2 regions of the Psychrobacter maritimus genome follow, and region 2 is predicted to be linked to the other one. Evidence: predicted binding sites of a transcription regulator. Region 2 holds the regulator's gene; the other holds the start of a gene.
The links. Region 2 encodes PhoB, which activates phosphate uptake and scavenging genes when phosphate is short. Its sites were predicted from a motif close to TGTCATNAANCTGTCATAA; they were not measured.
Positions count from the first base shown of each region.

Region 1: a site for PhoB is predicted at 2,130-2,148, ahead of QJS82_RS08205 (inorganic phosphate transporter). Genes of this name have one in related genera too.

Region 1 is NZ_CP124526.1:1,968,079-1,971,510, forward strand. It holds gene QJS82_RS08200 (aminotransferase class I/II-fold pyridoxal phosphate-dependent enzyme) at 1-264, shown strand, start outside; gene QJS82_RS08205 (inorganic phosphate transporter) at 490-2,097, opposite strand; gene QJS82_RS08210 (hypothetical protein) at 2,394-2,540, shown strand; gene QJS82_RS08215 (ATPase) at 2,766-3,432, opposite strand, start outside.
Region 2 is NZ_CP124526.1:1,136,669-1,140,100, reverse strand. It holds gene QJS82_RS04775 (glycosyltransferase family 2 protein) at 1-614, shown strand, start outside; gene phoR (phosphate regulon sensor histidine kinase PhoR) at 657-1,727, opposite strand; gene phoB (phosphate regulon transcriptional regulator PhoB) at 1,937-2,635, opposite strand; gene pstS (phosphate ABC transporter substrate-binding protein PstS) at 3,151-3,432, shown strand, end outside.

The DNA of each region.
Region 1 (3,432 bases), 830 kb from region 2:
ATCTCTTGTACCATGCCGCAAGGGGCTTTTTATTGCTTTCCAAAGATGGATCCTGAAGTCTATCCTATCGAAGATGATATGGCATTTATGATGGATTTATTGGTAGAAGAAAACGTCTTACTGGTACAAGGTACCGGCTTTAACTGGGATGCACCCGACCATTTCCGCTTGGTGTTTTTGCCCAACCTGCATGATTTAGAAGATGCCATGGATCGCTTAGACCGCTTCTTTGCCAAAAAACGCAAACAGTTTGGCACCGAATAGAACTCATTTTGATTAAATTAACTCTGATTTTGATATAAAAAAACGCTTATCGGCATGATGCTGATAAGCGTTTTTTATGCTGTTAGATAAAGTAGTAAAGTCTCACCGTTAAAATCTTGTTAAAAACTCATACGGCTATAATTTAAAAAACCACCTTAAGAACACTATTCTAAAAATATGGCTTTAAAAATACTACTTTAAAAGTCAAATTTAAAAAATTTTGTCTTAAAAAATATTACTTAAGAAAATATAGCTGATTGCTGACATAGCTGCCGCTGCTGGAAGGGTAATAATCCATGCCAAACCAATAGGCTTCATCAGTGCCCAGTTGGTGTCTCTATTGACGATACCGATGCCAAGTACCGCGCCAACTAAGGTATGCGTACTCGATACCGGCAGCCCCATGGTTGAAGCGCCCATCACCACAGCAGCAGCAGCCAATTCCGCTGAGAAGCCAGAAGCGGGATGCATTTTTGCCAGATTGGTACCAACGGTTTGAATAACTTCTTTACCGATAAACCAAAGACCAACGATTAGCGCCACACCAAAGGTCAACATAACTGCAGGTGGTACTGCCGCTTCAGTAGCAATGCTATTGGTACGGATAACGTCCATAATCGCCGCAAAAGGACCGACGGCGTTGGCGATATCGTTTGAGCCGTGACTAAAGGCAAAGGCTGATGCGGTAAAGACTTGCATCCAGCTAAACATTATAAACGTCGCTTTGGTCAAATCTTCCTTATGCTTACCGCGGATACTCTTGGTATAGATATAGGTCGCAAGCCATACTAGCGCTGCAATCATGCCCATGATTAAAAAGCCTTGCAGCGTCGTCATGCCATTATTGACATTCTTTAAGCCTTTAAAGATAACCAGAGAGGCCATGACCGCGCCGCCAGCAGCCGCAATAATAGGTACCCATTGCTTTAATGCTTTTAGCGTATCGAGGTTGCTGCGCTCGTTTTCAATTTCATAAAGCTGTTTGTAATAATCGGTTTCTAAATCTTCAATGTCGCAATCATCATCTTTATAGATTTCCTGATCACGTAACATCGCTGAGGTATAAGCCAGTTGTTCTGATTCGGTCAGACCATCCAGATACTCTTTGTGATTTTGCTTTAAGGTTTTTTTATCACCTTTTAGCGTCGCAATGTGCGCTTCTGTTCTATCATTATACTCAATGATATTTTTCTTAATCTGTCCGTATAAAAGGTAAGAAAAAACGCCGCCGAGTAATGGTGATATGACCCAAGAGATAGCAATCGTGCCAATGGTGCCCCAATTGACAGTCGACAATGCCATCTCGGTACCACCCAACGTGATTCCAAGAACAATAGAGCTACCAACAATACCGCCGATAATGGCGTGAGTGGTTGACACTGGCAGACCTTTTTTGGTCGCAAATAATAGCCAGAATGCCGCAGCAATGAGCGCTGACAGCATGACATAAATAAACTGGTTGGGCGTGACCGACAGACCATCTAGGTCGACAATACCGCTACGGATGGTATCGGTGACTTCACCGCCTGCCAACACCGCGCCCGACACTTCAAATATCGCTGCGATACCCAAGGCTTGCGGAATGGTCAACGTCCCCGCACCCACTGAGGTACCAAAGGAGTTAGCGACGTCATTACCGCCGATATTGAATGCCATGAAAATACCAAAAGCAGTGGCGACAATAAATAGCATCGTCTGCTGATGCATTGTGTAATCTAGACCCCACCATAAAAAGTAAGCGGTCATCCCAATCATTAACATGGCAAAAAATAGATTGATTCTCATAGAACCGACTGCTTTGGTTGGTCCTGTAGAACTGCTGCTAATACCCATACGTTGATACGTCCTGCGTAAGCTGATTGAAATTATATGTGATTGATGACATTGCGGCGCTATGGATATGAACGGTGTTGTTTTCACCACCCAATATTATGATAGCGTGTACGCAACTTGTTTTTGAAATACTGTTTTTTGAACTTGTTTATTGAAGTACTTTTTAAACCACTGCTTTGAAAATTGGTTTGAATAACTAGCCTGCAATACCTTATTGATCCATCACTCAGACGATTTCGTCTGTTTACCATTATTTTCTACTCATACCTAGCACTAATATCTAGCTTAGTTTGCTTGTGATAAAAATATCAGGTAAAAAAACCATCACACAAAATGCCATAAAGCCGCAAGTAGTATTGCCAAATCGTCCGATTACAGCAGCTTGCGGCTTAGGTTTTTATAGTGATAGCGTTGGTTATGACAAATATGTGAGTAATGATTAAAGCATTTATATGACAAATACAGTATCCGACTGCTGAGCTATTTTGTAGAAAGCAGAATTTATAATGTGCCTATTATATTAAATATAGACACAGAATGCATGATGATATTGCGAGATTTGTAACTGTGAATGTAAGCGCGATAAAACCTATCAATTTAGTGAAAATTTGTTGTTATATTTTATAATTTGGCTGAGCCAAAATATAATCAATTCTCAAACTTTTTAATCAGTTATCAGACAGTGCTAAAAATAGCTGCTCAATGGCATGGTCTAATACATCTAGGCGCGCTTGCCGCTTTTCATTGGTGGCGATGACACACCAAGGGGCATCCTCTGTATTTGTACGTGCCAGCATATCAGCTGCCGATTGCACATAATCTGCCCAGTTATCACGATTACGCCAATCATCATCGGTCAATTTAAATTGCTTATGCGGGGTCTCTTCACGCGCCTCAAAACGCTTAAGCTGCTCTTTCTTATCGATGGCAAGCCAGTATTTTATAACTATCGTGCCAGCTGCTACCAAATCCGCCTCAAAGCGATTGATCTCATCATAAGCGCGCTGCCATTCTTCATCAGTCGCAAAACCCTCAATACGTTCGACCAATACGCGCCCATACCACGTACGGTCAAAGATAGCGATACGGCTGATACGATCGATCTGCTCATTGGGCAGTTTGGTCCAAAATCGCCATAGATAAGGGTGTTGTAATTCATACAGCATCGGTGCGCCAATATTATAAATCTGATACTCGCGTGGGTCGAGCGGCGCAACCAGTCTTTTAATAGCGCCACCCTTGCCAGCCGCATCCATACCTTCAAAGGCAAAGACCACATGCCTACCCTTGCGCGCACGTAGCAACTCAGCAAGGCGCGCTTGTTTATCGGCAAGC
Region 2 (3,432 bases):
TTACCGCGACTGTGCTTGTCGTGCTCGATAGCTGTCGCGATAATACACTTGAATTGGTTAAAAGTGTCCAATTAGAAAGTGCTCAAGCTAAAAATACTAAAATCGAAAATGCTGACGTGAATTATCTATGCTGTGATTACCAATGTGTGGGACAAGTACGGGATTTAGGCATTCGCCATGCTATCGCCTCTGGCGCGACATGGCTTGCCTGTACAGACGCTGATTCAGTCGTCACCCCAGATTGGCTGATACAGCAAATCGCCCATATCAAAGCTCAGCCTACTGATATGATATGCGGCGTAGTAAGCGTTGATAGCTGGGCGCATTTGACGCCGCAAACGCGCAAAGACTATATGGCTCACTATCAAGATAAGATGGGACATCGCCATATTCATGGGGCAAATTTAAGTTTTAGCGCTAAGGCTTATCTTGCCGTTGGCGGTTTTGCGCCCCTGCCTTGCCACGAAGATGTCGATTTGGTAAAAAGGTTTGAGAGTACAGGCTATGCCATCACTTGGAGCAATCGCGTTCGGGTTATTACTAGCAGCCGTTTGCAAGCTCGAGCAACAGAAGGTTTTGCCGCGTTTTTAGCCAATTTAGAAACTAATCATTGACAGTAATGTTTAAAATCCTGCTAACGGCTACGAGTTTAACAGTTAGCCTATAGGAGCAGAGCGAATATGAGTGGCGGGGAAAACGGCGCTAAATGTCGAGCCTTTGCCTTCTGACGATTCAATTTGCAAAGTCGTATCATATTGATATAACACATGCTTTACAATCGCCAGCCCTAACCCCGTACCACCTGTCGCACGACTGCGCCCGCTATCCACTCGATAAAAACGCTCGGTCAACCGTGCGACATGTTGTGGCGCAATACCAATACCATCATCACTGACGGCAAACCGACAACCTTCTGCAGTTTTTGCCCAACTGATAACGATATTACCTGCTTTTGGCGTGTATTTAATCGCATTAATCACCAAATTGGATAACGCACTGTTCAAATACATCTCCGAGCCATAAAGACCATCATAGGTGTCTATCTGTAAATGCAGCGTATGACCATATTCTTGGTTGTAAGCCTGCGCGTCGTCATAGACATGGGTGAGCAGCTTGGTCATATCAATATAATGCAGCTCATGTGTCTCTTCGATTTCAATCCGAGACAGCAGCAGCAAGTCATTGACCACTCTATTCATGCGCGCGGTCTGCTGCGTCATTAATTCAAAGCCGCGTCGCCATTGCCGCGGCATGTCTTCCTGATCTGAGAAATTTTCCAGATAGCCCATCAGTACAGTCAATGGCGTTCGTAACTCATGCGAGACATTTGCCACAAAGTCGCGGCGCATTTGCTCTAAGTGTTGTAAGCGGGTCACATCATAAATAATCAGCAGCTTTTCATCGCCAAAAGGCGTGAGCTCACATTTAAGATAACGGTTAGGATCTTGCCATGACTTCATATGTACACCATCATTGGGTGTCACCATGCTCTGATAGTATTGCCGAAACTCAGGGACGTTAATAAAGTCAAAAATACTTTTGCCATGATCCGCTGACTGCAACAATAACAAATCCTCGGCGGCCTGATTCCACCACTCCAAACCATCATCGTCGTTTAGCAAAATAACCGCATCTCGCAGTGCGCGTAAGGCACTTCTGATTTTTTTAAGCTGATCGGTGGAGTATTGCTCGATGTCCTGTTGCTCAATGTCCCTTGGCGTTATCATGTGTTTCTCTCTTTTTTATTACCAGTATGATGCTTAGCACTTATTATTAGCACTGACTATTCTTAGCACCAAATATCCTCAGTACTTATGCTTCTCAGTACTCAATATTCTAAATATTTATGCCTCTGAGCACTGAATGTTCTTAACGCTGGTTTCCTGCCTCGTAAGCTGCCTTGTAAATAATGGGCTATTTTTCAAAATCGATAGCGTTATTCAACCAGACTCGAAAACCGATAACCGGTACCGCGAACCGTTTGAATCAAGGCACTGCAACCATAAGGCTGTAGTAATTTGCGTAAACGCCGGATGTGCACATCAATCGTGCGATCTTCGATATAGACATTGCCGCCCCAGACCTGATCTAGCAGCTGGGTGCGCGTATAAGCACGCTCGGGATGACTCATAAAAAACGCCAGCAAGCGATATTCTGTCGGTCCGATATCAATGACTTTATTATCAGCGGTGATACGCTGGCTTTTAGGATCGAGGCTAAGCTTGCCTATTTCAATTGGCTTATCGCTACTAAGCGCACGACTACGGCGTAATACGGCTTTGATTCTGGAGATTAATTCACGCGTTGAAAAGGGTTTGGTCATATAGTCATCAGCGCCCGCATCAAGCCCATGAACCTTACTATCTTCCTCACTTTTGGCCGTCAGCATAATCACGGGTATCTCAGCCAACATCTCATCACTTTTAAGCATACGGCAAAAATCAATACCACTTTTATCACCCGGTAACATCCAATCTAGCAAAATCAACGCGGGTCTATGATCCACCACTTGTTGATGCGCTTCTGCGACGTCAGCCGCTTGTAAACTCTCAAAGCCCGCCATCTCTAGCGTCATTACCACCATCTCACGAATTGCAGGTTCATCTTCGACAATCAAAATCTGCTCATTGCGCATACCATCGCCTCATTATTGAAAGACAAAAAATTGGAAAACAAAAATACTAAGCCCTTATCAACGTCTGCCCATTAAACGGCTTAATTATGACAGTTTGATGACACAGTGACTCGATACGTTAAATGCTGCGCCTTAAACATTGCAGCTCAAACACTGTACTTTCAGCCCTATACTTTAAGCGCTGTGCTTTGAACGCTTAGCCTTAAACCCTTACGCCCCAAAAAAAACCAACGGCTCATCATAACGAATTTTGCGCTAGATAGCAGCTGCAATCCCCTTAAACGACTGCTTTATTAGGCTGCGTTTTTAATTGACCAACTTTTTTCATAAAAATGTCTTATTTCATCAAACTGTCATATTTGCTCGGCACAATATGCTCATTGACCACCGAGCGTCTTTGCAGCAAAACCTTGCTAACCAAACATCGTTAGCAATACATTACTAAAAACCTGGGCAGCGACATTGTTATTCATAAATGCCCCATACTTAAATCTGATTACTTTTTAGGAGAAATAATGCGTTATTCATTAATGGCTTTAGCAGTCGCGAGTACCTTTACCTTAGCTGCTTGTAATCAAACCCCCAATAGTAATGAAAGCAATGAGCCGGCTACTTCGGCGCAATCAACCACCGCCTCTACCGACAGCGCAAACGTTCAGTCGACAGACGTCCAATCAACAGACAATGTGTCGATGAATATCACCGGCGCAGGTGCCTCTTTCCCGCAGCCTATCTATGCTAAATGGTCAGATGCCTACAATAAAGCAACAGGCGGTCAAGTGAACTATCAGTCGATT